DNA from 3 places in the Rhizobium sp. NLR16a genome. Region 1 is predicted to be linked to each of the others. Evidence: predicted binding sites of a transcription regulator. Region 1 holds the regulator's gene; each other region holds the start of a gene.

Region 1 (10,352 bases):
GTGAAGGAAGCGGTGTTCTTGTAGAGGGCACCGATGTCGATGACGCTCGGGCCGATCGTGCCGCTTTTAACGGCGAGGTCGACTGATTTGTCACCGATTTTTATTGTAGCGCTTTGATCCGTCATGCTGATCCTCCGAAATGTCGGTGGCGCCACAAAAGCGCCATAGGGGTTAAGCGTCCTTTCCGATAGCTATATGATCGTGACGCTAATGCCAAGTTACCGTGATGGCATTTTGTGCATTGCGGCATCACCTTTTAGGCACCGCAGCGATGAGCCGCACGCATAACGGAAGCCGATGATTCGACTTGCCTTTTGCTTCTTTGGTTTTTCCTTCGTATTTCAACCGATTATTCTTGCCGGATTTGCGTGAAGGTTGCATTCTGGCGACTTCGCGGGGGTCATTTTGGGCGGCGCATGCAGGAACAGACGACAGCCGAATTGCGGCCGCAAGTGGGCGCCGGCCTTGCCGATCCGCCGAATTTTCCTGCGCCTGCGGTGGTGACTCAATCGGTAAGGACGCAGTCGCAGACCCCGTTGCGTCATCGGCTGCTGGCCGCCGCCCGGCAATCGCTGCCTGCCGGAGCCTGCATGCTGGGCGAAGAGGCCGATCATGGCCGAATGCTGCTGTTCTCGCCGGTCTTCCTCGGAGCCGGCTCGGCCTTCTGGTTTCTTGCGGCATCGGATTTGCCCCTCGTTCCATCGCTGCTCTGCTTGCTGGTGTCGGCGGCCGCGGTTTTCCTCACCGGTCCCAGCCGGCCGGCCTTGCGCGCAAGTTTGATGGCGCTGGCACTTTTCGCCGGCGGCATGCTCTCGGCTCAGTTTGAGAGCTGGCGGGCTTCGACGGTGATCCTCGATTCATCCGTGACGACGACCGTGACCGGCCGTGTCGAACGGCGGGAAGGGGACGGCCGCGGGCGCTGGCGCTACATTCTTGCCGTCACCGGCACCGAGGCTCCGGAGCTGAAACGGCCGCCGAGACGCATCACCGCGATCGTCCGGGGCGCCGATGCGCCTTTCGAAATCGGCGACATCATCACCGGCAAGGCACGGCTGACACCGCCGGCGGGCCCCGCACTTCCCGGGCTCAACGACTTCTCCTTCGGTGCCTATTTCGACGGCATCGGTGCCAACGGTTTCTTCTATGGTGCGCCGGAGAAACTCGACTTGGAGGCAGGCCCGCAGGCGGCCAGCTCGACGTCGGACGCTCTGCTCGAATGGCTCTACCGGCTGCGCAGCAGCATCGGCGACCGCATAAGATCGATCCTGCCCGGCGATACCGGCGCTTTTGCCGCTGCTCTGGTGACGGATGAACGGCGCGCCATCTCGAAGACGACGACGGAGGCGCTGCGCCAGTCCGGCCTTGCCCATATCGTCGCGATCTCGGGCCTCAACATGGCGCTGTCGGCCGGCATCTTCTTCGTCGGCTTCCGCATGCTGCTCTGCCTCTTTCCCGGCGTCGCCCAAGCCTATCCGACAAAGAAGATCGCCGCCGCCGGTGCGCTCATGGCCGTCACCGCCTATTACCTGATCTCCGGTTTCGGGGTTTCGGCCGAGCGCGCTTTTATCATGATGACCATCATGCTGATTGCCGTCTTCTTCGATCGGCCGTCGATCAGCCTGCGCAATGTCGTTCTCTCTGCGCTCATCATCATCGCCATTTCACCTTCGGAAGTATTGGGACCGAGCTTTCAGATGTCCTTTGCCGCGACATTGGCTTTGGTATCGGGCTATCAGCTGTGGAAGGACAGGCGTGTCCGTGAAAACGCTTTCCTGAAATTGCCGATCATCAGGCCGGTGGTTGTCGTCGCCGGTTTCTTCGGCGGCGTCTTCCTGACCTCGCTGATCGGCGGTTTTTCCACCGCCCTGTTTTCGATCGAGCATTTTCATCGCCTGACGGCTTACGGCCTGCCGGCAAACCTTGCGACGATGCCGATCATCTCCTTCATCGTCATGCCGGCCGGGCTGCTGGCGATGCTGCTCATGCCCTTCGGGCTGGATGCTCCGCTCTGGACGGTGGTCGGATTCGGCCTCGATCTGGTGATTGCGGTTGCCAAGACGGTGTCCGGCTGGGGCGGCGATATCGGCATCGGCCGCTTGCCCGCCTGGTATTTCGCAGTGGCGGTGGCAGGCTTTCTGCTGCTGACGCTGCTGCGCACCCGGCTGCGCCATGTCGGCACATCCATCATCGCCGTCTCGACACTCACCGTACTGCTGCTGCCGGCTCCCCGCCCGCCGGATCTGGTGATTTCGGAGGATGGTGGTCTGGTTGCGGTCGTTGCGGCTGAGGCAATCGCGTCCAACCGTGAAAACCCGCCGGATTTCATCTTCGACCAGTGGCAGCGAGCGCTGGTCCTGCCGACACATGTTCCACCGAAGATGCTGGATGGTCCGGCTATCCCGCCGGAAGGAGAAGACCGCCGAGTCAGGCTTTCCCGCGATCAGCAGAACGAAGCGAGCGCAGCGATGCGGGCAGCCGCAGCAGGCGGTGAAGCAAACCGGTTTTCCTGCGTCAAGAAGGCGTGGTGCACATCACGACTCGGCAATGGCCATATCGTCACCGTCATCGACAATGCCGCCTATCTCGGCCCGGCCTGCGATACGGCCGATATCGTCGTGACCTCGGTCCGCCTGCGTTTCAACAGCTGCCGTTCAGGCGGGACGCTCTTCACCGGCGAGACGCTCCGCAGGACCGGTTCCGTCGAATTGCGCTTCGCCGATGCCGGCCTGCAGGTCGCAACCGCATTCGAGGCGCTATCGCGGCCATGGATGCGCCATCGCGCCTATGATTGGCGCAAAGACAGTTTTACCGAATCCGGTCCGGCTGCTGTCAGTGATAACGGCGAATGAGGCCGACGAGCTTGCCCTGCACCTTGACGCGGTCCGGCCCGAAAATCCGGGTCTCGTAAGCCGGGTTGGCGGCTTCCAACGCGATCGAGGCGCCCTTCCGGCGGAAGCGTTTCAGCGTTGCTTCCTCGTCGTCGACGAGGGCAACGACGATGTCGCCGGGACTTGCGGTGCTGCCGTTGCGGATGATCACGGTGTCGCCGTCGAAGATGCCGGCGTCGATCATCGAATCGCCCTTGACCTCCAGCGCGTAGTGCTCACCGGAGCCAAGCATGTCCGCGGGAATGACGATGTCATGCGTGTTGTTCTGGATCGCCGAGATCGGAACGCCGGCGGCGATTCTTCCCATGACCGGCACGGAGACAGAGTTGCCGTTGTCGGCGACCGGCTTTGCGGCAGCGGGGGCGGCGACCGGCTGGGGTTTGCCGAGGCTGCCCTCGATGACGCTCGGCGAAAAACCGCGGCGCTGTTGCAGGCTGGGGTTATAGGCCTCCGGAAGCTTGATCACTTCAAGCGCCCGGGCGCGATTCGGTAGGCGGCGAATGAAGCCGCGCTCCTCGAGCGCCGTGATCAGGCGGTGAATGCCGGATTTCGAGGCGAGATCCAGGGCATCCTTCATTTCGTCGAAGGAGGGAGGGACGCCGGATTCCTTCATGCGCTCATGAATGAAAAGGAGAAGCTCCTGTTGTTTGCGCGTGAGCATCGACGTCAGACCCCTGATTGAAACAAATCCAGAACAGACACTATATGTTCCATATGTGTTCCGCAAGTAGCTAAATTTCCGTAAAACTTCGGGCCAACTCGTCGAGATTTTTAATTTCATTCGACGGGATTGGCGCACATCGCTTGCATTCGGGGAGGGGCTGTCGCACATCTTTGCCCCTTTCAGGAGGATATCATGAACGCGCATTCCGCCAAGTCGCATCCGCTGGATCACGTCGTGCTGCCGGTGGTCAATATCGATCTGGCGCGTGAGAGGCTCGGCAAGCTCGGTTTCACCGTCGCCGCCGATGGGCGCCATCCCTTCGGAACGGAGAATGCCTGCGTCTTTTTCGCCGACAAGACCTATCTGGAGCCGCTTGGCGTGGCGAGCGTCGAGGAGAGCGAGGCAGCGGCCCGCCACGGCAATGTCTTCATCGCCCGCAATCGCGCCTTCCGCTTCCGCTGCGGCGAGGAGGGATTGTCTGCGCTGGCCTTCCTCAGCGAGGATGCCGGCCTCGATCATAAGCGCTTCGTCAGCAACGGCGCGAGCGCCGGCGAGATGTTGCAATTCAGCCGGCCGATGCGGATGCCGGATGGTTCGGAGACCGTCGGCAGCTTCAAGCTGGCCTTTGCAGCTGATCTGCGCGCACCCGATTTCTTTCTCTTTACCTGCCAGCGCATCAATTCCTTCCCGACAGATCGCGCCGCGCTGGAGACGCATGCCAATGGCGTGATCGGCATTGCCGAGATCGCGCTTTGTGCGCCGGACCCGGCGGCATTCGCCGCCTTCGTCGGGCTTGCGATAGGGCAGGCGGCGGCGGAGAAAACCGGTTTCGGCGTGAATATCGCGGCATCAAATGCGAAGATCAGCCTGATGACGCCCGAAGGGCTGGAGGCCTATTTCGAGCTTGCCGTCTCATCCGCCGATCGTGGTCTGCGCGGCCGGGTAATCCTCTTCACCGTCGCCGATCTTGCCGTGACAGAAGCGCATTTGGGTGCTAACGGGATCACATTCACGCGCAAGAACAATCGCATTCTGGTGAAGTCTACGCCCGGGCAGGGTGCGCTCTTCGCCTTCGAGGAAACACGATGAGCACCGACACGAATTCCGAAGTCAGGATCGGCGAAGGCGAAGGTCAGGTCACCTTTTCCAATACCGCCCGCCTGTCGCTGATTGCCGGCCCCTGTCAGATGGAGAACCGGGACCACGCCTTCATGGTCGCCGGCACGCTGAAGGAGCTTTGCGCAAAGCTTGGCATGGGTCTTGTCTACAAAAGCTCCTTCGACAAGGCCAACCGCACCTCGCTCTCGGCCGAGCGCGGCATCGGCCTGGAAAAGGGCATGGAGGTCTTTGCCGACCTCAAGAAGGAATTCGGCTTTCCGGTCATAACCGACGTCCATACGGCCGAGCAATGCGCCGAGGTGGCCAAGGTGGTCGATGTCCTGCAGATCCCGGCCTTCCTCTGCCGTCAGACCGACCTACTGATCGCCGCCGCAAGGACCGGCCGTGCCGTCAATGTCAAGAAGGGCCAGTTCCTCGCCCCCTGGGACATGAAGAACGTCCTGAAGAAGCTCAACGCCAGCGGCAATCCGAATGTGCTCTTGTGCGAGCGTGGCGCTTCCTTCGGCTACAATACGCTGGTCTCCGACATGCGCTCGCTGCCGATTATGGCGGCGATGGGCGCTCCCGTCATCTTCGACGCGACGCATTCCGTCGCTCAGCCGGGCGGGCAGGGCGATTCCTCCGGCGGCCAGCGCGAGTTCGTGGAAACGCTGGCGCGCGCGGCAGTGGCGACGGGAATTGCCGGCGTCTTCCTCGAAACCCATCAGGACCCCGACAACGCGCCGTCCGATGGCCCGAATATGGTTTATCTCAAGGACATGCCGCGACTGCTCGAGAAGCTGCTTGCCTTCGATGCGATCGCCAAGTCCTGACGTTCAACAAGCTGACATGTTCGTGGTTTAGGCCACGACGGAATGCTGGTTCGGAGGCCGGAAATTGCGGCATTGTAATTTGCACGCCTTCGATTATGACAGGCTTCGAACGACTTATCACCCACCGAGCAGGAAGAACCCATGACTGCAATCACCGATATCATCGCCCGCGAGATCCTCGATAGCCGTGGCAACCCCACCGTCGAAGTCGACGTCTATCTCGAAGACGGCAGCATGGGCCGCGCGGCCGTTCCCTCGGGCGCCTCGACGGGCGCGCATGAGGCGGTCGAGCTGCGCGACGGCGGCAAGCGCTATCTCGGCAAGGGCGTCGAAAAGGCGGTCGAGGCCGCCAACACCGAGATCTTCGACGCGATCGGCGGCATCGACGCCGAAAACCAGATTCAGATCGACAACATCATGATCGAGCTCGACGGCACGCCGAACAAGTCGCGCCTCGGCGCCAACGCCATCCTCGGCGTCTCGCTCGCCGTCGCCAAGGCTGCCGCCCAGGCATCCGGCCTGCCGCTTTACCGCTACGTCGGCGGCGCTTCCGCCAGCCTCCTGCCGGTGCCGATGATGAACATCATCAACGGCGGCGCCCATGCCGACAATCCGATCGACTTCCAGGAATTCATGATCCTGCCGGTCGGCGCCGATTCGATCGCCGACGCCGTGCGTATGGGGTCGGAAGTCTTCCATACGCTTCGAAAGGAGCTTGCCGCGCAGGGCCACAACACCAATGTCGGTGACGAAGGCGGCTTCGCCCCCGGCCTGAAGAGCGCGCCCGAAGCCCTGGATTTCATCATGAAGTCGATCGAGAAAGCCGGCTACAAGCCGGGCGACGACATGTGCCTCGGCCTCGACTGCGCCTCGACGGAATTCTTCAAGGACGGCAAGTATGTTCTCGAAGGGGAAGGCCGTACGCTCGAATCGGGCGCCATGGCCGAATATCTCGCCGAGCTCGCCGGCAAATACCCGATCATCTCGATCGAGGACGGCATGGCCGAGGACGACTGGGACGGCTGGAAGGCGCTGACCGATCTGATCGGCAAGAAGACCCAGCTCGTCGGCGACGATCTCTTCGTCACCAACTCCGCCCGCCTTCGCGACGGCATCCGCATGGGCGTCGCCAACTCGATCCTCGTCAAGGTCAACCAGATCGGCTCGCTGACGGAAACCCTCGACGCCGTCAACACGGCGCATAAGGCGGCCTATACCGCGGTCATGTCGCACCGCTCCGGCGAAACCGAAGATTCGACCATCGCCGATCTTGCCGTTGCCACCAACTGCGGCCAGATCAAGACCGGTTCGCTGTCGCGTTCCGACCGTCTCGCCAAGTACAATCAGCTGATCCGCATCGAGGAAGGCCTCGGCCCCCAGGCCCAGTATGCCGGCCGCTCGATCATCAAAGGCTGATCGTTCCGATTTTCAACGGCTCGACCCGCGCCACCCGGCGCGGGTTTTTTCGTGCGCGCTTTCTACGGTCAATGAACGGTTAATCTCTGCGCGTTATGCTGAGCGAATTGGTAATGCGTTCAAGAGCATGCGTGTATGTGGACAAAGCATCATAAGAAGAGAAAGCTCGGCCGCTTCGTCATTCCGGCCATGACGGTCGCCTTCCTTTCCTATTTCGGTTATCATTGCATCCATGGCGATTATGGCCTGCGGGCGACGGAGACGTTCGAGCGTCAGCGCGTCGCGCGCGAAAGGGAGCTTGCCGTCCTTAAGGCGAAGCGCGAACATCTGGAAAGCCAGGTCGCGCTGCTGAGTGATGGCTCGCTCGACAAGGATATGTTGGACGAAAAGGCGCGATATCAGCTGAATATGTCGCGCGCGGACGAGATCGTCATTTTCAACCATTATTCCAATTAACCGAAATCGGGTTAATTGGAATTCCCGATTTGTTTTCAATGATTTAGCGACGAATACGAGCCATGCAATTATGGCATTGCTGTGGTCATATTTCTTCCCTATGGTACGCGCCACCGAGAAACGACAAACCCATAGGGAGGGTTGAATGGCGCCGCGAAAGACCGCGACCGTTTCCAGCCGCAAAACTGCAGCAAAACCAGCAGCCAAAGCATCGAATGGAGGCCCGGTAGCCGACTTCGATCGGGATGAGGAACTCAAGGCCTATCGCGAGATGCTACTGATCCGCCGCTTCGAGGAGAAGGCCGGTCAGCTTTACGGCATGGGCTTCATCGGCGGCTTTTGTCATCTCTATATCGGTCAGGAAGCCGTCGTTGTCGGCATGCAGATGGCACAGAAGGAAGGCGATCAGGTCATCACCGCCTATCGCGACCACGGCCATATGCTGGCAACCGGCATGGAGGCGCGCGGCGTCATGGCGGAGCTGACCGGGCGCCGCAGCGGCTATTCCCACGGGAAGGGCGGCTCGATGCACATGTTCTCGAAAGAGAAGCATTTCTACGGCGGTCACGGCATCGTCGGCGCCCAGGTTTCGCTCGGAACGGGGCTTGCTTTTGCAAACCACTACCGCGGCAACGGCAATGTCGCCATCGCCTATTTTGGCGACGGCGCTGCCAACCAGGGCCAGGTCTACGAGAGCTTCAACATGGCGGCGCTCTGGAAGCTGCCGATCGTCTATATCGTCGAAAACAACCGTTACGCCATGGGCACCTCGACCGCCCGTGCCACCGCCCAGTCGAACTATTCGCTGCGCGGCTCCGGTTTCGGCATTCCCGGCATTCAGGTCGACGGCATGGACGTTCGCGCCGTCAAGGCGGCGGCCGACGAGGCGCTAGAACATTGCCGCTCCGGCAAGGGGCCGATCATTCTCGAAATGCTGACCTATCGTTATCGCGGCCACTCCATGTCCGATCCGGCGAAATATCGCACGAAGGAAGAAGTGCAGAAGATGCGCTCCGAGCAGGACCCAATCGAGCAGGTGAAGGCGCGCCTCATTGAAAAGGGCTGGGCTTCCGAAGACGATCTGAAGGCGATCGACAAGGATGTCCGCGACATCGTCGCCGACAGCGCCGACTTCGCCCAGGCCGATCCGGAGCCGGATGCATCCGAGCTCTATACCGACATTCTGCTTTAATCGGGGAGGGAACCCATGCCTATCGATATCCTCATGCCCGCCCTCTCTCCGACCATGGAAGAAGGCACGCTGTCCAAATGGCTGAAGCAGGAAGGTGACAAGGTCACTTCAGGCGACGTCATTGCCGAAATCGAGACCGACAAGGCGACGATGGAAGTCGAAGCCGTTGACGAAGGCATCATCGGCAAGCTGCTGGTCGACGCCGGCACCGAAGGCGTCAAGGTCAACACCAAAATTGCCGTGCTGCTGCAGGACGGCGAATCCGCTTCGGATATTTCCGCCAAGCCGGCCGCCGCCGCTCCGCAGGTGGCCCAGGAAGAAAAGCCGACCAACACCGGTTCGGCCTCAGCGCCGCTTCCGGCCGAGCCGAAGGCTGTCGTTCCGAATGACCCGGAAATTCCAGCTGGCACCGAAATGGTGTCAATGACCGTGCGTGAAGCGCTGCGCGACGCCATGGCCGAAGAAATGCGCGCCAGCGACGACGTCTTCGTCATGGGCGAGGAAGTCGCCGAATATCAGGGCGCCTACAAGGTCACGCAGGGCCTGCTGCAGGAATTCGGCCCCCGCCGCGTCATCGATACGCCGATCACCGAGCACGGCTTTGCCGGAGTCGGCGTCGGTGCCGCCATGGCCGGCCTTCGCCCGATCGTCGAATTCATGACCTTCAACTTCGCCATGCAGGCGATCGACCATATCATCAACTCGGCCGCCAAGACGCTGTATATGTCTGGCGGCCAGATGGGCGCTCCGATCGTCTTCCGCGGCCCGAACGGTGCCGCCGCACGCGTCGGCGCCCAGCACAGCCAGGACTATGCCGCCTGGTACAGCGCCATCCCCGGCCTGAAAGTCGTCATGCCCTACACGGCATCCGACGCCAAGGGCCTGCTGAAGGCGGCAATCCGCGACCCGAACCCGATCATCTTCCTCGAAAACGAAATTCTCTACGGCCAGCACTTCGACGTGCCGAAGCTCGATAATTTCGTGCTGCCGATCGGCAAAGCGCGCATCCATCGCCCGGGCAAGGACGTCACGGTCGTGTCCTTCGGCATCGGCATGACTTATGCGACGAAGGCGGCCGCCGAGCTCGAACAGCTCGGCATCGATGTCGAACTGATCGATCTTCGCACCATCCGCCCGATGGATCTGCCGACCGTTATCGAATCGGTAAAGAAAACCGGCCGCCTCGTCACCGTCGAGGAAGGTTATCCGCAATCATCCGTCGGCACCGAAATAGCCACCCGCGTCATGCAGCAGGCCTTCGACTATCTCGATGCGCCAATCCTGACGATCGCCGGTAAGGACGTGCCGATGCCTTACGCCGCCAATCTCGAAAAGCTGGCCCTTCCGAATGTCGGCGAAGTCGTCGATGCGGTGAAGGCCGTTTGCTACAAATAAGGGGAGGGTATTTCGATGCCGATCAATATCACGATGCCCGCCCTCTCTCCGACCATGGAAGAAGGCAATCTTTCCAAGTGGCTGGTCAAGGAAGGCGACACGGTCAGGTCTGGCGATGTCATCGCCGAGATCGAGACCGACAAGGCGACGATGGAAGTCGAAGCCGTCGATGAAGGCACGGTTGCCAAGCTGGTCGTTCCGGCCGGCACCGAAGGCGTCAAGGTCAACGCGCTGATTGCGGTTCTCGCCGCTGACGGTGAGGATGTCGCCGCCGCCGCAAGCGGTGCCGGCTCCGCCGCGCCGGCCAAGGCTGAAGCCGCCCCCGCTCCGAAGGCAGAGGCTGCACCGGCGAAGGCTGAGTCCGCTCCGGCTGCCGCCGCTGCACCGGCATCGGTTTCGGCAGGCGGTAA
Region 2 (10,352 bases), on a different replicon from region 1:
CGCCTTCGCGACCGGAACTTTAAGGCGCATCTTGTCCTTTTCGAAATCGATAACGAAAAGTTCGAGCTTCATGCCGGCAACTTCTTGCTCTTCGATAGCGGTGATGGTACCGACGCCATGAGCGGGGTAGACGATCGATTCACCGGTCTTGAAGCCGTGACGTGCTGTAGAAGGCTTTTTCTGCTGAGTCGTCATTCTATTCAAAAACTCCCTGTTACGCTTCCGGCGGCGGCCGGAGCCGGGTCAGTCAGGCCCGGTTGAGACGGTTGCATCCGTCGGGTGACTTCACTCTGGTCCCATCAGGCAAAAGCAAGGACTTCTTGCGCGCGATCTGGGGACCCGGCGCTCAAAGCGTTGATATGTCACGGAAACCGCGTACGGATTGGTTTTGCTTTCGTGATGGTTTTGGGCATGCGTCATGCCACAAATGGAACAGTAGGCGAAACCTATCACAAAAATATGAGGAAATCAATAATTTGCTTCGTCTGAGTCATGCGGGCAACACAGATCACCCATATGCCAGACGCAGGATTTAAAACGTTTCACCGCTCAACGGCCCGCATCCGGCGACGAAATCGGACAGCCGTCTTAATCGCCGGAACCCGGCTTTTGGGAGAAATATTTCTCGAATTTTCCGGTCTGGCCGTCCATTTCCTTGGCCTCCGGCAACGGATCCTTCTTGACCGTGATATTCGGCCAAATGCTGGCATATTCGGTATTGATCTTCAGCCACTTGTCGAGGCCCGGCTCGGTATCCGGCTTGATCGCCTCGGCGGGACATTCCGGTTCGCAGACGCCGCAATCGATGCATTCGTCCGGATGGATGACGAGAAAATTCTCGCCTTCATAAAAGCAGTCGACAGGGCAGACTTCCACGCAATCGGTATATTTGCACTTGATGCAATTGTCGGTCACGACATAGGTCATGAAGAACTCCAGGATTTCAAGCGGATGGGGCCGGGCAACCTGGAACGTCGCGCCTATCCCCGTGCCGGGCGAAGCGTGGACAGGCTTGGCAGGCAAGCACGCTTCCGGCAGGTTGTCAGTGACCTATCGGCTTTAGCGCCGGATTTCAAGGGTAAACGATCTGCAAAGCCGCCGCCACAGACAGAGTTTTCTAATCCTCGTCCGACATCAGCCTGTCGATTGCACGTCTTTCCTTTTTGGTCGGACGGCCGGTACCCGCCCCCCGGGTCGCTTGCTCATACGGCGTGAGACGTTTTGTCTCATCCGGCGGCGGGGATTGGTCGTCGTAGAGCAGGCGGGCCTTCTCGTAGGGACCCCGCCGCTCCCCGGCGAGACGCACGATGAGAATGACATCGCGCCGCTCCAGCGTCAGTTCGACGCGGTCGCCCGGCTTGACCATCTGGCTCGGGTGACTGCAGCGCTCGCCGTTGATGCGCACGTGCCCCGACTGGACGTGACTCTGGGCCAGCGAGCGCGACTTCACCATGCGCGTGAAAAACAGCCACTTGTCGATGCGCTGGCGCGAACCGCTTGCCGGCTGTGTCTCCCCGCCCATGATTACTTCTTCATCTGTTCCTTGAGAGCTGCGAGCTTGGCGAAGGGAGAATCCGGATCGATCGGCTTCTCCTTGCGCGGCGGCTTGGCCTCGAAGCGCAGCGGCTGGGCGCCGCGATTGTTGTTGCGGTCGTTACGGTCATTGCGATCGTTCCGCTCGCCGCGGTCCTTCCGATCGCCACGGTCCTGACGATCACCGCGCGGCTGGTCCTTGCGCTCGCCCCTTGCTTGCTGCGGTCTGCCACCGTCACGGCCGCCACCGTCCTTGCCGCGGCCGTGGCGGTTGTCGCGCCCGTCGCCGCCGCGATTGCCTTCGCCGCCTTCACCGCCGTTCGGACGGCGATTGCGTTCGCCGCGCTCATGGTTCTGGCCGCCCCGGCGTTCGCCATGGCCGCCGCGTGCTTGGCGATGGTTGTCATTGCGGCCGCCGAGACGCCACAAAAGAACCGGCTTCGGTTCCGCCGGCTCGCCAGCTTCCCCGGAGGCGGCAGTCTCTGCCGAAGCGGTTGCCTCGGTCACTTCGGCCGCAGCGTTGCTGTCGTTCGCTTCTGTGGCGGGGACGTCGGCCGCCGTCGAAGCCGGCTCGGCTTGGGTCGGCTCGGAAACAGCCTCTTCCGTCGCTCCGTCGGCATCATCGTGATCGGCTTTTTCTGCCGCTTCTTCCGCGGATGTTTCCGCGGAGGCGGCAGGGGCTGAAGCCGCGTCCTGCGCCGCAAGATGGGCCGACGCCTCTTCCGCCTTCACGGCATCGGCGCGATAGCCGAGGCCCTTGAGGATCTCTTCCATGTCCTCGAGCGTCGCCCCGAGAATCGACAGCATCGCCGTCGTCGTCGTGAAACGGCGACCGTCATAGGCGCCCTCCGGACGATTGCTCTGACCGGGCTTCCATTGCAGCAGCGGACGGATGATATCGGCAAGCCGCTCCAGAATGTCGATGCGCACGGCGCGCTTGCCGAGGAAGCGGAAGCCGGCGAGCTTGTAGAACATCCGCTCGAAGCTCGGATCGGTGACGACCGAGGTGCGGCCGGCGGCAAGCACGGGGATGAGATCGCCGTAGCCCGGCTTGTCGAGACCGTCGTTCTTCAACGCCCAGAGCAGCGTGATCAGTTCGGCAGGTGCCGGCTTCAGAAGGGCCGGAACAAAGATATGATAGGCACCGAAACGCACGCCGTAGCGGCGCATGGAGGCGCGAGCCTCCTGATCCAGCGACTTCACCTCTTCGGTGACGTCGCGGCGGAAGAGCACGCCGAGATTTTCGACCAGCTGGAAGGCAAGTCCCTTGGCGAGGCCCTGCAGATCCTCGGCGCGCGACAGATCATCGAGCGGTTTCAATACCGTGCTGATGTGATGATTGACGAAACGTTCGATACGGGCGGCGACGTGATCGCGGGCATTGCCCGTCAACTGCTCGTCGGCGAGCAGGATCACGCGCGGCCGCATGACGTGATCGCTGCCGGAAAGCCGCGCCACGGGATCGCCGAGCCAACGGATCAAGCCATCCGAACCGATCGCCAGATCGCTATTGCCCGCGGCATGCAGCCGGGCCGCACGGGCCTCGAACTCGAGCGCGAGCGCCTTCTGCGACGCAGCCTGAACCGCCTTGGCATCCGGTCCATCCGTTCCCCCCACCGGGGTGAAACGGAATCCGCTCAACTGCCCTACATGATGTCCTTCAACGAAGACATCGCCATTCACACTGATTTCAGCTTCCAGCATCGCATTCTCTCTCAGGCGCTTCATGAGCACAGATGTCCTGCGATCAACAAAGCGTTTCGTCAACCTTTCATGTAACGCATCGGACAATCGATCTTCGATTTCCCGCGTCTTTTCCTGCCAATGTGTCGGATCGGCAAGCCAGCCGGGCCGATTCGAAACGTAGGTCCAGGTCCTTATCTGCGCGATTCGCGCCGAAAGCGTGTCAATTTCCCCATCAGTTCGATCCGAGCGATGAACCTGCTCCGCAAGAAACTGCTCGTTCACCGTGCCATAGCGCACGAGATCGGAAAAGAGGGTCGAAATAAGATCGGCATGTTGGGCCGGAGTGATACGCCGGTAGTCGGGCAGCGCGCAAGCCTCCCAGAGTTTTTCGACGCGGGCCGGCCTGTCGGCGAGGTCGATCACTTCGGGATAGCGCGAAAGCTGCTCGAGCGCCTGCTGATCGACCGCCGGCAGCGCCCGCGTCAGCCCGGGCACGCGCGGCCCGGCCTCCAGGCTGGCGCGCAGCGACTGAATTGAGGAGAAATCCATCTCCGTCGTGCGCCACTGCAGAACCTTGACGTTGTCGAATTCATGTCCCTCGATGCGCTGCACCACTTCCTCGTCGAAGGGCGAGACTTGGCCGGTGACACCGAAGGTGCCGTCCCGCACGTGCCGCCCGGCGCGGCCGGCGATCTGGCCGAGCTCGGCCGGATTGAGGTTGCGGAACTGGTAGCCGTCGAATTTCCGGTCCTGGGCGAAGGCGACGTGATCGACGTCGAGGTTGAGGCCCATGCCGATCGCATCGGTCGCCACCAGATATTCGACGTCGCCCGCCTGATAGAGCGCGACCTGCGCATTGCGGGTGCGCGGGCTCAGCGCCCCCAGCACGACCGCCGCGCCGCCGCGCTGCCGGCGGATGAGCTCGGCGATGGCATAGACCTCATCGGCGGAAAAGGCGACGATGGCCGAGCGCTGCGGCAGCCGGGTGATCTTCTTCTGCCCGGCGTAAAGGAGATGCGAAAGCCGTGGCCGCTCGACGATCGTGACGCCGGGCAGGATCTGCTGCAGGATCGGCCGCATTGTCCCCGCGCCCAGAAGCAGCGTCTCATCCCGGCCGCGAAGGTGCAGGATACGGTCGGTGAAGATATGGCCACGCTCGAGATCGCCGGCGAGCTGGACCTCGTCGATCGCGACAAAGGCGGCTTTGGTCTCCCGCGGCATCGCCTCGACCGTGCAAACGGAAAAACGCGCATTGGGCGGCGAAATCTTTTCTTCGCCCGTGACCAGAGCCACGTTCTGCAAGCCGACCTTCTCCACCACCCGCGTATAGACCTCGCGGGCCAAAAGCCTGAGTGGCAGGCCAATCACGCCGGTCCCATGTGCGACCATGCGCTCGATGGCATAATGGGTCTTGCCGGTATTGGTTGGTCCAAGCACCGCGGTCACACCGCGCCCGCTGAGAATCATCGGCTGCGAAGTCAGAGTCATGGTCCATGCAAGTGAGGCAGGCGCGCCCCGGGAAAAGTTTTGCCATCTCGATGGAGGCACAGAACACATGGACAGCTACTGCCGCAAACGCAAGGGCAGATTTCAAAATGCGTCGGGGATTGCGACTTTTGCGAGTCGTCCGGACGGTCCGCATTTCCGATTCGGAACAGCGTGAGAACGAATCAGAGACGAATCGCTGACTCCTGCTGATTCAGCTTTTGTTCACGGCTAAGTATTGATTTTGAATCACTTTTTCCTACTAAATGCTGAATCGCGGGACTCTCTCCGGTTCGCATTTTGTGACCCTGCCGGAGGTCTGTCATTCGCTTTTTGCCAAGGGAAAAATCCGCCGAAATTAACGTCTCGATCAAATCCGGAACGAATCGGCGACGAATCGCCGACTGCTCTGCTTTCCCCTTTCGTTCACGGCCATATCTGGTGGCGTCGTCATGTTCCGCCCGCTAGATGCGGGGCAGGCGGCAAGATCTCGTCACGTCGGTGTTAATCTTCCGGCGAGCAAATTCACACAGCCTTAAGCCTGACCCGCTTGCCCGTCGGACCGATCAAAAACGGAACGAATCACCGACGAATCGGAGACATCGTGATCTTCCTGCTTTGTTCGCCGCAACATGTTGTATTTCAATGTCTTTTTAACCATACGGGCGATTTGTCAGGGGTGACGGATCACAAACCATGAATCGCGTCGCATCCTAATTCGCGCGCCCAACCGGGAACAAAAATCGCCAATGCGTGTTTCTTGTCCATTCAGATTGCAGATGAAATGAAGGAAAAACACCATGCTTGGCACGATACTTCTCGTTATCCTCATTCTGCTCCTGATCGGAGCCCTGCCGAACTGGGGTTATAGCCGTGGCTGGGGCTATGGACCTTCCGGCGGTTTGGGGCTAGTTCTGGTCATTATCATTATCCTTGTACTAATGGGCCGCATCTAAAGCCCGACTAACCTGGGGAGTTACGACATGATGAAGAAGATTGTTCTTATCGGCGCGCTCGTGGGCGCTCTCGCATCCTGCACCGCGACCGAGCAGGGCACGGCGATCGGCGCCGGCACCGGTGCAGTCATCGGCGGTGCCGTCACCAACAGCTGGGGCGGTGCCGCAGTCGGCGCCGTTGCCGGCGGCCTGACCGGCGCTCTCATCGGCCAGTCGGTCGAACGCCGCGGCTACTGCATCTATCGCGATCGCTACGGCCGCCGCTACGAGGCGCGTTGCCGTTACTGATCGCATCACATATCGGACTCCCAACGGGCGCTTCTGCGCCCGTTTTTCTTTGCCGACACGTCCGTCAACGTGACGTTGATCGGTCATGAAAGTCAAATCCACCAACGCCCATTAGCTAGCCGCATATTTACCTCGTACGCGCAGGGCAGGCGCCATCGCCCGACAATTCCACCGTCGTCATTCTCGTCGCCGCGGCTTTCCTGACAACCGCGGTCTCATCTCTTGTCTTGGTAGCGGAGATCGCTCGCGGCAGCGAATGCCGGCCATGATTCGGGTTGATCGAGACCGGAACACCGGCAACCGCTTCTGCCCTCCCGAACAAAAGCAAAGGCGCGTTCTGCAACGCGCCTTTGCAAATCGACACACGTTCGTCCTATCTTAAACGAAGAATTGCCCGCCATTGGCCGTCAGCGTCGAACCGGTGATGAAACCAGCATCGTCGGAGACGAGGAAGGTAACGCAGCGGGCAATCTCTTCGGGCTCGCCGAGACGGCCGACCGGGATCTGCGGAATGATGCGTTCATTCAGTACCTTCTCCGGCACGGCAAGCACCATTTCCGTTCCGATATAACCGGGGCAGATGGCATTGACGGTGATGTTTTTCGCAGCCCCTTCCTGGGCAAGCGCCTTGGTAAAGCCGAGATCGCCGGCCTTGGCCGCCGAATAGTTCGCCTGGCCCATCTGGCCCTTCTGGCCGTTGATCGACGAGATATTGACGATGCGGCCGAAGCCGCGGTCGCGCATGCCGCTCCAGACCTGATGCGTCATGTTGAACAGACCGGTCAGGTTGGTGTTGATCACCTCGTGCCACTGCTGCGGCGTCATCTTGTGGAACATTGCGTCGCGGGTAATGCCGGCATTGTTGACGAGGATCTCGACCGGCCCGATCTCGCGTTCGACCTTGGTGATCCCTTCACCGCAGGCAGCGTAGTCCGAAACATCCCATTTGAATACCGCAACACCGGTGACGTCGTGGAAGGCATGAGCCTTCTCGTCATTGCCGGCGTAAGTGGCCGCAACCCTGTAGCCGGCATTTTTCAGCGCCATGGATATCGCTGCGCCGATGCCGCGTGTACCTCCGGTGACCAGAGCCACTCTGCTCATGTTCCGCTCCCCCTCTGTGTTTTCGCCCGCTCGTGGCGGCATTTCAATCAATGACGGATTGCATGCTATTTAAAGTGCTTCAAAGCACATGGCGACGCCCATGCCGCCGCCGATGCAAAGCGTGGCGAGGCCCTTCTTCGCGCCGCGGCGCTTCATCTCGAACAGCAGCGTGTTGAGAATGCGCGCCCCGGAGGCGCCGATCGGATGGCCGATCGCAATCGCCCCGCCATTGACGTTGACGATCGACGGATCCCAGCCGAGATCCTTGCTGACAGCGCAAGCCTGTGCCGCGAAGGCCTCGTTGGCCTCCACGAGATCGAGATCGTTCACAGACCAGCCGGCCTTTTCGAGCGCCTTGCGCGACGCGGGGATCGGACCGGTGCCCATGATCGACGGATCGACGCCGGCCGTTGCCCAGGAAACGATGCGGGCAAGCGGCTGAATGCCGCGCCGGGTCGCTTCCGCCTCACTCATCAGCACGGCGGCGGCAGCGCCGTCGTTGAGGCCGGAGGCATTGGCGGCGGTAACCGTGCCTTCCTTGTCGAAGGCGGGGCGAAGCTTGCCCATCGCCTCGAGCGTCGCGCCGTGGCGGATATATTCGTCGGAATCGACGGTCACGTCGCCCTTCCGTGTCTGGATGATGTAGGGAATGATCTCGTCGGTGAAGCGGCCGGCCTTCTGAGCCGCCTCTGCCTTGTTCTGCGAGGCGACGGCGAACTGATCCTGGTCGTCGCGCGACAGCTGCCACTGCCGTGCGACGTTCTCGGCGGTGATGCCCATATGGTAGCCGTGAAAAGCGTCGGTGAGGCCGTCCTTGATCATCGTGTCGACCATCTTCATGTCGCCCATCTTCGTGCCGCTGCGCAAATGCGCGGCATGCGGCGCCATCGACATGGATTCCTGGCCGCCGGCAACGATGATCCTGGCGTCGCCGGTGGCAATCTGCTGCATGCCGAGCGCGACTGCGCGCAGGCCCGAGCCGCAGAGCTGGTTGACGCCCCAGGCCGTCGTTTCCTTCGGAAGGCCGGCCTTGATCGCCGCCTGGCGGGCCGGGTTCTGGCCTTCGCCCGCGGCCAGCACCTGGCCGAGGATCACCTCATCCACCTCGCCGGCATCGACGCCGGCGCGCGCGAGCGCCCCCTTGATGACGGCCGCGCCGAGTTCATGCGCGGGGACCGTTGCAAAAGCGCCGTTGAACGAGCCGACGGCTGTCCGACCTGCGCTGGCGATGACGACGGATGAATTGCTCATGGGGAGGCTCCTCGTTTTTCGTCCCACTTACATAAGGGGAAACTGGCAAAGCTTTGAGCACAAGTCAAACGGGAAGACCGGCCGCCGCCATTTTCGGCGGCAGCAGTCAACGCCGATTCGTTTGATCTGCTAAAGGTTTGCCGCAACGCACAAAGAGATTGTCACCAGCCTTCTTTTGCGTTTACAGTCTGAAGTGGAGGAAGATCCATAAATCAGACGGGGGTTCAGGAGACTGATATGGCGAAGCATGAGGGTCAGATTGTCATCAAGAAATACGCCAATCGCCGCCTGTACAATACAGGCACCAGCACCTATGTGACGCTGGAAGATCTGGCGGAGATGGTAAAGAGGGGCGAAGACTTTACCGTCCAGGACGCAAAAAGCGGGGACGATATCACCCATTCGGTGCTGACGCAGATCATCTTCGAGCAGGAATCGAAAACCGGCAACACGCTGCTCCCGATCTCCTTCCTGCGCCAGCTGATCACCTATTATGGTGACCAGATGCAGATGGTCGTGCCGAGCTTCCTCGAACATTCGATGCGCGCCTTCAGCGAACAGCAGGCACAGATGCGCGAACAGGTAAACCGTGCCTTCGGCGAGACGCCGCTCGGCAAGAACCTGCAATTGCCGATGCAGATGGTCGAGGACCAGGTTCGCCGCAATACCGAGCTGTTTCAGCAGGCAATGCAGATGTTCTCGCCTTTCATGACACCGCCGGCGGCCAAGGAAAGCCGCAAAGCCGAAGCCAAGGATATCGACGAACTGAAGGAACAGCTCCGCGCCCTTCAGAACAAGCTCGACAACCTATAGTCCGATAGAGACATCCCGCCCGGCGCTTCGGATCGAAACGGCAAAACCCCCGATCACATCGATCAGAGCGATCGTCATCAAAATGAAGAACACCTGTGTCGCGGCGCCCTGGACGAGAAGAAACTCGACCAGGAAGGCGATGAAGACCAGCATCGACAAGATATGGTTCAAGAGGTTGCCGGGCCCGGTTCGCGTTGCTTTCAGGATTTCGAAGAACAGCACGATGAGCGCAACGACGATGAAGAGATCGCCGAGCGCCATGCTCCAGGTCGCACCCGAGAGCATCGACAGCACGATGATGTTATGCTGCAAGGCTGCGATGCCGCCGTCGCCCATCAAGCCGAGCATCGCCAGATTGTAAAGAATAAACGGAATAATCATCAGCGGCATTGCGGCTACCATCGGCAATCTCCCAGCGGAGAAAGAATACTGCCGCAAACCGTTGTCTCACCGCAAGTGATTGCAAATATTATCTTGCCGAAGTGCAAAAGGCCGGCGTGAAGCCGGCCTTGAGACTCGCGATCGGACGAGCCGGATCGGAAATTATGCGCTTTCCTTCGGAGTCAGAACCTGGCGGCCGCGATACATACCGGTCTTCAGGTCGATATGATGCGGGCGGCGCAGTTCGCCGGAATTCTTGTCTTCGACGTAGGTCGGGGCCTTCAGCGCGTCAGCCGAACGGCGCATGCCGCGCTTGGACGGGCTCGTTTTTCTCTTCGGTACAGCCATTTTTCTTACTCCACTTGCGGGCAAAACATTCCCACGGCCAGACTGGCGGCCGAAACGGACATGTCGCGATTTCGGAAATTTTGCGCGCTTATACATGCAAGGGGCGGCCTTGACCAGTCCCCATGCATATTTTTTGCGAAGCCGATGATTCGCGCCTCAGACCTCGTCTTCCGGCACGATCCAGGGCTCGGCGCGGGCCGCCTCTTCCCATTTCCGCCAGGCCGGATGCGCCTTCATCGTCTCCATATAGGCGAGCGTCTCCTCCCGGCTGACGAGGTCATAGATGTCGAACCGGTTGACGACGGGCGCAAACATCGCATCCACGCCGCTGAACGCACCAAAGAGAAACGGGCCGCCGGATTTCTGCAGAAGGTTTCGCCAGATCGTCTCGATACGGCTGACGTCGGCGTCGACGCCGTCAGGCAATGTGATCCCGCCCCTCGGTCGGCGAATATTCATCGGGCAGGCATTGCGCAGGGCTCGGAAGCCTGAAAGCATTTCCATCGA
Region 3 (10,352 bases), 430 kb from region 1:
GTCTCGCGCGACGACCTGGAAAAGGCGCCGTATCTCGAAACCATCGTGCAGGAGAGCGACCGGCCGCAACTGGCCGCGGCGCTGACGGCCGCCAAGGACCGGCAGGGTGACATCCCGCCGCTCGACACCCGCACGCCGACCGACGAGGCGCGCTATTTCCGCTTCTATGTCAACGCCGTCATCGACCAGAGCGACGAGGCGCCGGAAGAAGCGGCGATCGTCTATGCCGTCGAGGTGACCGAGCAGAAGGCGCTGGAAGCGCAAATGGCGCAGACGCAAAAGATGAACGCTGTCGGAACGCTCGCCGGTGGTATTGCACATGACTTCAACAACGTCCTGACGGCGATCCTGCTTTCTTCCGATCACCTGCTGCTGCAGGCGCGTCCTTCCGATGCAAGCTTCGCCGATCTGATGGAAATCAAGCGCAACGCCAACCGCGCCGCGGTGCTGGTGCGCCAGTTGCTCGCCTTCTCACGTAAGCAGACGATGCGGCCCTCGGTGCTGAACCTCACTGATGTCGTCGGCGACCTGCGCATGCTGGTCGACCGGCTGCTCTCCGGCACCAATGTCAAGCTCGATGTGCAATATGGCCGCGATCTCTGGCCCGTCAAAACGGACCTTTCGCAATTCGAGCAGGTGCTAATCAATCTCTGCGTCAATGCGCGCGACGCAATGCCCGACGGCGGCACGCTGACGCTGCGCACCCGTAATCTGACTGCAGCCGACGTCGCGGCCTTCAACTATTCCTACATGCCGGCCGAGGACATGGTGCTGGTCGAAGTCGCCGATACCGGTACAGGCATCGCGCCCGAGATCATGGACAAGATTTTCGAGCCCTTCTTCACCACCAAGGATGTCGGCAAGGGCACCGGGCTTGGTCTCGCCATGGTCTACGGCATCGTCAAGCAGTCCGGCGGCTACATCCAGCCAGAATCCGAAGTCGGCAAAGGCACGACCTTCCGGGTCTTCCTGCCGCGCCACATCCCGGAGCCGGCGATTGCCGCGGAGGCGGGTTCGATCGACAGTGCCATCAATGAAGTCCCAGCCGCGCCCGCGGTGACCGCGCAGCAGCCGGAGGACCTGACCGGCTCGGCCGTCGTCCTTCTCGTCGAAGACGAGGAAGCGGTGCGCCGCGGCGGCAAGCGCATGCTGGAAACGCGCGGCTACACCGTGCATGAGGCGGGCTCGGGCGTCGAGGCGCTGAGCATCATGGAGGAGCTCGAGGGCAAGGTCGACATTGTCGTTTCCGACGTGGTCATGCCCGAAATGGACGGCCCGACGCTGCTGCGCGAGTTGCGAAAGAATTACCCCGACCTGAAATTCATCTTCGTCTCCGGCTATGCCGAGGACGCCTTTGCCCGCAATCTGCCCCCGGATGCGAAATTCGGATTTTTGCCCAAGCCGTTCTCGCTGAAGCAGCTTGCCGTGGTGGTGAAGGAAACGTTGGATAGCTAATTACGGCTTGATGGTTTCCGGAGAGAGCACACTGTGTGGCACCCGCTCTGTCCTGCCGGACATCTCCCCCACAAGGGGGAGATCGATGAGCGGCTTAGCCGTCCCACACAGCCACCGCTTTGCCGAGCTACAACGCCTATTGTTTTGGTAAACCTTGGGTCCAGCCAATCTCCCCACCTGTGGGGGAGATGCCCGGCAGAGCAGAGGGGCGGCTCAACGGCACTATCTATCTGTATGGCGGGACCGGCCCGGCCGTCAAAAATTACTCACCCAAAGCCACGGCAATCTCCGCCGCAAGCCTTGCATTGTTCTCCACCAGAGCGATGTTCGTCTTCAGGCTCTGACCATCCGTCAGGTCGAAGATGGTCGAGAGCAGATAAGGCGTCACCGCCTTGCCGGTCACTTCGTCGCGCTCGGCGCTATCAAGTGCCCGCTCGATATAGATTTCCATCTCTTCACGCGCGATTTCGTCGGCTTCCGGCACCGGATTGGCGACGAGCATGCCGCCGTCGATGCCGAGCTGTTCGCGCACCGTCTGGAAATTGGCGATGGCCGCCGGGCTGTTCAGCGAGAGCGGGCTGCGGATACCTGATGAACGCGACCAGAAGGCTGGGAATTCTTCGCTCTCATAGGTGACCACGGGCACGCCGCGCGTCTCCAGCACTTCAAGCGTCTTTGGAATGTCGAGGATTGCCTTGGCGCCGGCGCAGACGACGATAACGCCGGTGCGCGCGAGCTCTTCGAGATCGGCTGATATATCGAAGCTTTCCTCGGCGCCGCGATGCACGCCGCCGATGCCGCCTGTGGCGAAGACACGAATGCCGGCGCGGGCCGCCGCGATCATCGTCGCCGCGACCGTGGTGGCGCCGGTGCGGCGCTCGGCGATCGCGAAGGCGAGATCGGCCCGCGACACCTTCATCACCTCAGTTGCCTTGGCAAGCTGCTCCAGTTGCGCAGCTTCAAGGCCGATATGCAGCGTGCCGTGGATGACCGCGATCGTTGCCGGCACGGCGCCCTGTTCGCGAATGATCGTCTCGACGCTGCGCGCCATTTCGATATTGCCGGGATAGGGCATGCCGTGCGTGATGATGGTCGATTCCAGCGCCACCAGCGGTGCGCCGCGCTGCTTGGCGCTGGCGACCTCCTTCGAATAGGCGATCGGCAGAAGAGGGGAGATGGGCTTGGTCATGATCTTGTCCTGTGATCGGCGGAGCATGAAACCGAAAAGCGTGGGCGGTTTTCGAACGGCATCATGCTCAACTCTTTAATTCAGTCGCTTCAATGTAGAATTCTGACCTCGGGAACAAGGGCAAGTGCCTCGTTCAAGAGATCCGGCGTCAGATTTTCGTTGACGGCGTGCCGGGACTGCACCGTGAGCGCTGCCGCCGCCGCGCCGTGGCGAATGGCCTCCTCAAGCGGCAGGCCAAATATCAAGGCGGCGAGCGTGCCGGCGGCAAGGGAATCGCCGGCGCCCGTGACATCGGCGACGGTGTCGGCGATTGGCGGCTGCAGCGCCACGGCGCGGTCTTTGCAAATCGCAACAAGCTCACGCCGGCCGCGGGTGACCACGGCGTTTCTGATGCCGATCTCGTTCAGGAGCGGCGGCCAACCGCCCAAATCCTCCGGCTGCACGCCGGTAACGGCAGCGGCTTCGGCCTCGTTCAGGAACAGATAGTCGATATCCGCGATGCAGGGTTTCAGCCGGACCACCTTGGCCGGCGAGATTGCGATGGCCGCGACGGGTTTGGCCAGGGAGTTCGCCTTGGCGACGATCGCCGCGATCGTCTCTTCCGGCAGATTGGCGTCGACGAGAATGAAATCATGCGCGGCGAAGGCCTCGCGCACCCAGCGGATGGACAGGCGCCGCGGCACGAAGAAGCGGTAGAGATCCATATCGGCAAGGGCGATCACGAGGTCGCCGTTCTTCTCGATGATCGCTGTGTAGCTCGGCGTCTTGCGGTCGAGGAAGACGAAGGGCCGATCGTCGATGCCGGCGAAATCGGCGGCTTCGCCGACCATTTCGCCGAAGGGATCGCCGCCGCGCGGCGAGATCATCGTCACGTGAAAGCCCAGTCTTGCAAGGTTGCGCGCCGCATTGAAACCGCCGCCGCCCGGCTCCTCGAACCAGGTGCCGGGGTTGCTGGCCCCTGGCGCCGTTTCGCCGGAGATGCGGCCACGCCTGTCGATATGGGCGCCGCCGAGAGCGAGAATCTTTTTCATCAACTCACCCGCTTCTCATAACCCGGGAAAGGCGAATCGAAGCGGTCCGCCTGGCTGCGACAAAGCCGGCTCATAAGGCCTAAGCCGTTGCTTTGCATTGATAAAACAAATGTAGAACACGGGCCGTTTTACCTTTTTCTTTCAAATGTTTGTACGCCTATTGCGGGAATGGAACAAATAGGGTACAAACTCGACATTGCTTGAGCGGCTTCAATAACCTAAAGGTGGATCGGATGTCTCAGAATTCATTGCGGCTGGTAGAGGACAAATCGGTGGACAAAAGCAAGGCGCTTGAAGCGGCACTCTCACAGATAGAGCGGTCGTTCGGCAAGGGCTCGATTATGAAACTCGGTTCCAACGAGAACGTTGTCGAGATCGAGACGGTTTCGACGGGCTCGCTTGGTCTTGATATCGCGCTCGGCATCGGCGGTCTGCCGAAGGGCCGTATCATTGAAATCTATGGGCCGGAAAGCTCGGGCAAAACAACGCTTGCGCTGCAAACCATTGCGGAATCGCAGAAGAAGGGCGGCATCTGCGCTTTCGTCGATGCTGAACACGCGCTCGACCCGGTCTATGCCCGCAAGCTTGGCGTCGATCTGCAGAACCTTCTGATCTCGCAGCCAGACACCGGCGAGCAGGCGCTCGAAATCACCGACACGCTGGTGCGCTCCGGCGCCGTCGACGTTCTCGTCGTCGACTCGGTCGCCGCGCTGACGCCGCGCGCCGAAATCGAAGGCGAGATGGGCGACAGCCTGCCGGGCATGCAAGCCCGCCTGATGAGCCAGGCGCTGCGCAAGCTGACCGCTTCGATCTCCAAGTCGAACTGCATGGTGATCTTCATCAACCAGATCCGCATGAAGATCGGCGTCATGTTCGGTTCGCCGGAGACAACGACGGGCGGCAATGCGCTGAAATTCTATGCGTCCGTGCGCCTCGACATTCGCCGCATCGGCTCGGTCAAGGAGCGCGAAGAGGTGGTCGGCAACCAGACCCGCGTCAAAGTCGTCAAGAACAAGATGGCGCCTCCCTTCAAGCAGGTCGAGTTCGACATCATGTATGGCGAAGGCGTGTCGAAGACAGGCGAACTCGTCGATCTCGGCGTCAAGGCCGGTATCGTCGAGAAGTCGGGCGCCTGGTTCTCCTATAACAGCCAGCGTCTCGGCCAGGGCCGCGAAAACGCCAAAACCTTCCTGCGCGACAATCCGGATCTCGCTCGGGAGATCGAGCTGGCGCTGCGCCAGAATGCCGGCCTGATCGCCGATCGTTTCCTGCAGAATGGCGGTCCGGATGCCGATGACGGCGATGCCGCCGCGGAAATGTAATTTTCGCGCTTGAACTTGATCTGATATCTCAGCCGGCTGCATTCCCTTATCAGAATGCGGCCGGTTTTGTTTGTCGGCTGGACAGTGGCGGAGGCGAACGTTAAAAGCCGATGGATTTGTATTTACCGGCCTCGGGCAGCATTGAAGGGCATAGAATGAGCGGCGTGAACGATATCCGGTCGACCTTCCTCGACTATTTCAAGAAGAACGGCCACGAGATCGTTCCGTCCAGTCCGCTCGTGCCGCGCAACGACCCGACGCTGATGTTCACCAATGCCGGCATGGTGCAATTCAAGAACGTCTTCACCGGCCTGGAAAAACGTCCTTATGCGACGGCGACAACCTCGCAGAAGTGCGTGCGCGCCGGCGGCAAGCATAATGACCTCGACAATGTCGGCTATACCGCGCGTCACCTGACCTTCTTCGAAATGCTCGGCAATTTCTCCTTCGGCGACTATTTCAAGGAGAATGCGATCGAGCTTGCCTGGAAGCTGGTGACCGAAGGGTTCGGCCTGCCGAAGCATCGTCTGCTGGTGACCGTCTATTCCGAAGACGAGGAAGCTGCGGCTTTGTGGAAGAAGATCGCCGGTTTCTCCGACGACAAGATCATCCGCATCCCGACCTCCGACAACTTCTGGCAGATGGGCGATACCGGCCCCTGCGGCCCGTGCTCGGAAATCTTCATTGACCAGGGCGAGAATGTCTGGGGCGGCCCTCCCGGTTCGCCCGAGGAAGACGGTGACCGGTTCCTGGAATTCTGGAACCTGGTTTTCATGCAGTTCGAGCAGACCGAGCCGGGGGTTCGCAATCCGCTGCCGCGTCCGTCGATCGACACCGGCATGGGTCTGGAGCGCATGGCCTGCATCCTCCAGGGCGTTCAGAGCGTCTTCGATACCGATCTTTTCCGCATGCTGACCGGCACCATCGAGGACACGATAGGAGTCAAGGCGGAAGGCAGTGCCAGCCACCGCGTCATCGCCGACCATCTGCGCTCCTCGGCCTTCCTGATCGCCGACGGCGTGCTGCCGTCGAATGAGGGCCGAGGCTATGTGCTGCGCCGTATCATGCGTCGCGCCATGCGGCACGCCCAGCTTCTCGGCGCCAAGGAGCCGCTGATGTACAAGCTGCTGCCGACGCTGGTGCAGGAGATGGGCCGCGCTTATCCGGAACTCGTGCGCGCCGAGGCGCTGATCTCAGAGACGCTGAAGCTTGAAGAAGGCCGCTTCCGCAAGACGCTGGAGCGTGGCCTGTCGCTGCTGTCGGATGCGACCACAGATCTCGGCAAGGGCGACATGCTGGATGGCGAGACCGCCTTCAAGCTTTACGACACCTACGGCTTCCCGCTCGACCTGACGCAAGACGCCCTGCGCGCTCGCGAGATCGGCGTCGACATCGCGGGCTTCACCGATGCCATGGAGCGCCAGAAGGCCGAAGCCCGCTCGCATTGGGCCGGCTCCGGCGAGAAGGCAACCGAAACCGTCTGGTTCGAGCTTAAGGAAAAGCATGGCGCAACCGAGTTCCTCGGTTACGACACAGAGAGCGCTGAAGGCGTGGTGCAGGCGATCGTCAAAGACAGCGCCGTTGCCGACGAAGCCAAGGCCGGCGACAAGGTGCAGATCGTCGTCAACCAGACGCCGTTCTATGGAGAATCCGGCGGTCAGATGGGCGATACCGGCGTCATCTCCTCGGACCACGGCAAGATCGAGATATCGGACACGCAGAAGAAGGGCGAGGGCCTCTTCGTGCATACCGGCACCGTCGTCCAAGGTGCCTTCAAGACCGGCGATGCTGTCGTTCTGACTGTCGACCATGCACGCCGTTCGCGTCTGCGCGCCAACCATTCGGCAACCCACCTGCTGCACGAGGCGCTGCGCGAAGTGCTCGGAACCCACGTTGCCCAGAAGGGCTCGCTGGTTGCGCCCGAGCGCCTGCGTTTCGACGTTTCGCATCCCAAGCCGATGTCGGCCGAGGAGTTGAAGGTGGTCGAGGACATGGCAAACGAGATCGTGCTGCAGAATGCGCCCGTCACGACCCGCCTGATGAGCGTCGACGACGCGATCGCCGAAGGCGCGATGGCGCTCTTCGGCGAGAAATACGGCGATGAGGTGCGCGTCGTTTCGATGGGCACGGGTCTGCACGGCGCAAAAAGCAACAGGCCTTACTCGGTCGAACTTTGTGGTGGCACGCATGTGTCGGCGACCGGTCAGATCGGCCTCGTGCACATCCTCGGCGAAAGCGCCGTCGGCGCCGGTGTTCGCCGTATCGAAGCGGTGACCGGTGAATCGGCGCGCGAATATCTCGCCGAGCAGGATGATCGCGTGAAGACGCTCGCTGCCTCGCTGAAGGTGCAGCCTTCGGAAGTTCTGTCGCGCGTCGAAGCGCTGATGGACGAGCGCCGCAAGCTCGAAAAGGAACTGGCCGACGCCAAGCGCAAGCTCGCCATGGGCGGCGGGCAGGGCGGCTCTGCCGATGCGGTGCGCGAGGTCGCTGGAGTGAAATTCCTCGGTAAGGCCGTGGCCGGCGTCGATCCGAAGGACCTGAAGGGTCTTGCCGATGACGGCAAGGCCAGCATCGGTTCCGGCATCGTGACGCTGATCGGTGTATCCGAAGATGGCAAGGCGAGCGCCGTCGTTGCGGTGACGCCGGATCTCGTTGAGCGTTTCAGTGCTGTCGATCTGGTGCGTGTCGCCTCGGCCGCCCTCGGCGGCAAAGGCGGCGGCGGACGTCCCGACATGGCGCAGGCCGGCGGTCCGAACGGCGCCAAGGCTGATGAGGCGCTCGAGGCTGTTGCAGCGGCACTTGCAGGCTGATCGTCGAGCGTGAGAACTGTTTGAAAGAGCAGCCGGCTGCGAGATCTTGGATTTCGCAGCCGGTTTTGTTTTCGCTGCGCGGCGGCGGCGGTCAGTTTCTCGTCTGCAGTGCGAAACGGCACGCGAGCCCGGTAAAGACTGTTGCGAGCATATATTGCGGCAGTTTCGGGAAACGGCGCATCGAGCCAAGTCGTGAACGGATCTACATGCAGATCGGCAAAGCCTTCGAGACGTTGTTCGGCACACTTTACGCCCGCGGCCTTGGCAGACCCGCTATGCGGATGATCGGCGTCTATGTCGATGACCCGGACATCGTGCCGGCTGAGAAGCTGCGCTCGATCGCCTGCGTCACGAGTGGTTCGGACGTTCCAGCCGAGGCGCCGTTCGAGCGGCGCAGTTTCGACGGTGGCGACTATGCCGTGCTACGCCACAAAGGTCCCTATGCCGACATGTATAAGGCCTATCAGTGGCTCTACGCGGAGTGGCTGCCAAAGTCAGGACGGCAGCTGAAGGACAGCATCATGTTCGAGGAGTATCTGAACAACCCGCGCGAGGTGCCGCCGACCGAACTGATGACGGATATTCACATGCCGCTCGCCTGACGGCGGACATCCCCGACGCGGCGGCTTGGCCGTCGCGCCGGATTGAACGTCAGGCGGCCTGCATCGTCTTGCCGGCCTCGTCGTCCAGGTCATTGGCGCGTTTGTAGGCTTCCCGCTCGCTGATGCGGCCGAAATAATCGATGAAGGCCTGGCGCTTTTCAATGCTGCCGAAACCGAGGCCCCAGCCGATATGGGCGCCGACATAGACGTCGGCGGCGGTGAAGCGTTCGCCGGTGACATAGGTCGAGCCGGAGACGGCCATTTCGAGCGTGTTCATGACGTCGCCGAAACCGCCGCAGCCGGCCATGCGCAGGCGTTCGGCGGGAATTTCGAAGCCGAGCGCTTTCATCGTTACCGCCGATTCAAGAGGGCCGGCGGCAAAGAACAACCAGCGGTAATAGGCGGCGCGCTCCTCCGGCCTCGGCGCCAGACCCTTTTCCGGAAAGGTTTCGGCAAGATAGGCGCAGATCGCTGCGCATTCGGTGACGATGGTGTTGCCGTGACGGATCGCCGGCACCTTGCCCATCGGATTGACCTTGAGATATTCCGGCGCCTTCATGGTTTCACCGAAGGTCAGGAGTTCGGTGCGATAGGGCTGCCCGATCTCCTCCAGCATCCAGCGCGCGATGCGTCCGCGCGACATCGGGTTGGTATAGAATACCAGTTCTTCGGTCATGACATCCTCATCGTGTAGCGATTATTTCAGGCGTTTCCCGCTCGGCAGAATCAATAGAGCGGCAAGATCCTTGTGCAACCCCCGGCGTTCAAAGCGCCTTGCGGTACTGGATGAACCCCGAGCGTTCGGCGATCCTGTCGTAGAGGCGCCGGGCGGTGACATTGCCTTCATGGGTCATCCAGTAGAGCCGGCCGGCACCGTTTTGCCGTGCCAGCCCGGCGACAGCCTCGATCAGCGCGGCTCCGCTGCCGAGCCCGCGTTGGCTGTCCTCGACATAAAGGTCCTGCAGATAGCAGGTCCATTGCGGCAGCCAGCAGGAGCGATGGAAGATCGCGTGGGCGATGCCGACGAGGCGGCCGTCTTCGTCGAAGGCGCCGAGCGCGTGCATCGGTTCGTCGGGATCGTGGAAGCGGCCCCAGGTGAGGTCCGTGGTTTCAGGCGGGATGACTACTTCGTAGAAACGCTGGTAAGCCGCCCATAAGGGCTCCCAGGCGGCGCGGTCAGAGGGTTGGAGCGGGCGCACGGTCGCCGTCATTTTCAATTCTCCCAAAACGAAAAACGGCGGGGAAATCCCCGCCGTCAATGCTATTCCGAAAAGACCTGATTACGCCATGGCCTTCTGCAGGTTCTGGTCGATCTTGTCGAGGAAGGCGGTGGTCGAGAGCCACGGCTGGTCGGGGCCGATGAGCAGCGCCAGGTCCTTGGTCATGAAGCCGGATTCGACGGTATCGACGCAGACCTTTTCCAGCGTCGAGGCGAATTTGGCGAGTTCGGCATTGTCGTCGAGCTTGGCGCGGTGCGCGAGGCCGCGGGTCCAGGCGAAGATCGAGGCGATCGAGTTCGTCGAGGTTTCCTGGCCCTTCTGGTGCTGGCGGTAATGGCGGGTCACCGTGCCGTGAGCGGCTTCGGCTTCAACCGTCTTGCCGTCGGGCGTCAGCAGAACCGAGGTCATCAGGCCGAGCGAGCCGAAGCCCTGCGCAACCGTGTCGGACTGGACGTCGCCGTCATAGTTTTTGCAGGCCCAGACGTAGCCGCCAGACCACTTCAGGGCCGAAGCGACCATGTCGTCGATCAGGCGGTGTTCATAGGTGATGCCGACTTCCTTGAACTGGTCCTTGAATTCGGTCTCGTAGACTTCTTCGAAAATGTCCTTGAAGCGGCCGTCATAGGCCTTGAGGATGGTGTTCTTGGTCGACAGGTAGACCGGCCACTTGCGCATCAGGCCGTACATCATCGAAGCGCGGGCGAATTCGCGGATCGATTCATC

What was found. Region 1 encodes LexA, which represses DNA repair genes until DNA is damaged. Its sites were predicted from a motif close to TGTTCNNNNTGTGTTCNG; they were not measured.
Region 2: J7U39_RS26155 (helicase-related protein) is a predicted target of LexA. The motif match lies at 4,870-4,887, and genes of this name have one in related genera.
Region 3: recA (recombinase RecA) is a predicted target of LexA. The motif match lies at 3,777-3,794, and genes of this name have one in related genera.

Annotation. Positions count from the first base shown of each region.
Region 1 is NZ_CP072865.1:1,952,077-1,962,428, reverse strand. It holds gene gltA (citrate synthase) at 1-125, opposite strand, end outside; gene J7U39_RS09575 (ComEC/Rec2 family competence protein) at 417-2,849, shown strand; gene lexA (transcriptional repressor LexA) at 2,830-3,549, opposite strand; gene J7U39_RS09565 (VOC family protein) at 3,745-4,641, shown strand; gene kdsA (3-deoxy-8-phosphooctulonate synthase) at 4,638-5,483, shown strand; gene eno (phosphopyruvate hydratase) at 5,625-6,899, shown strand; gene J7U39_RS09550 (septum formation initiator family protein) at 7,035-7,355, shown strand; gene pdhA (pyruvate dehydrogenase (acetyl-transferring) E1 component subunit alpha) at 7,501-8,547, shown strand; gene J7U39_RS09540 (pyruvate dehydrogenase complex E1 component subunit beta) at 8,563-9,942, shown strand; gene J7U39_RS09535 (pyruvate dehydrogenase complex dihydrolipoamide acetyltransferase) at 9,958-10,352, shown strand, end outside.
Region 2 is NZ_CP072868.1:289,229-299,580, reverse strand. It holds gene J7U39_RS26170 (CarD family transcriptional regulator) at 1-195, opposite strand, end outside; gene fdxA (ferredoxin FdxA) at 589-927, opposite strand; gene J7U39_RS26160 (RNA-binding S4 domain-containing protein) at 1,118-1,522, opposite strand; gene J7U39_RS26155 (helicase-related protein) at 1,525-4,707, opposite strand; gene J7U39_RS26150 (DUF3309 family protein) at 5,505-5,660, shown strand; gene J7U39_RS26145 (glycine zipper domain-containing protein) at 5,688-5,948, shown strand; gene J7U39_RS26140 (beta-ketoacyl-ACP reductase) at 6,327-7,052, opposite strand; gene J7U39_RS26135 (acetyl-CoA C-acetyltransferase) at 7,122-8,303, opposite strand; gene phaR (polyhydroxyalkanoate synthesis repressor PhaR) at 8,541-9,116, shown strand; gene J7U39_RS26125 (hypothetical protein) at 9,111-9,518, opposite strand; gene rpmF (50S ribosomal protein L32) at 9,660-9,845, opposite strand; gene J7U39_RS26115 (glutathione S-transferase family protein) at 10,002-10,352, opposite strand, start outside.
Region 3 is NZ_CP072865.1:1,519,288-1,529,639, forward strand. It holds gene J7U39_RS07215 (cell cycle histidine kinase CckA) at 1-1,455, shown strand, start outside; gene J7U39_RS07220 (pseudouridine-5'-phosphate glycosidase) at 1,718-2,644, opposite strand; gene J7U39_RS07225 (carbohydrate kinase family protein) at 2,734-3,678, opposite strand; gene recA (recombinase RecA) at 3,909-4,997, shown strand; gene alaS (alanine--tRNA ligase) at 5,153-7,807, shown strand; partial or broken gene J7U39_RS31740 (LysE family translocator) at 7,899-8,009, opposite strand; partial or broken gene J7U39_RS07240 (GyrI-like domain-containing protein) at 8,011-8,409, shown strand; gene J7U39_RS07245 (glutathione S-transferase family protein) at 8,459-9,085, opposite strand; gene J7U39_RS07250 (GNAT family N-acetyltransferase) at 9,174-9,620, opposite strand; gene J7U39_RS07255 (NADP-dependent isocitrate dehydrogenase) at 9,690-10,352, opposite strand, start outside.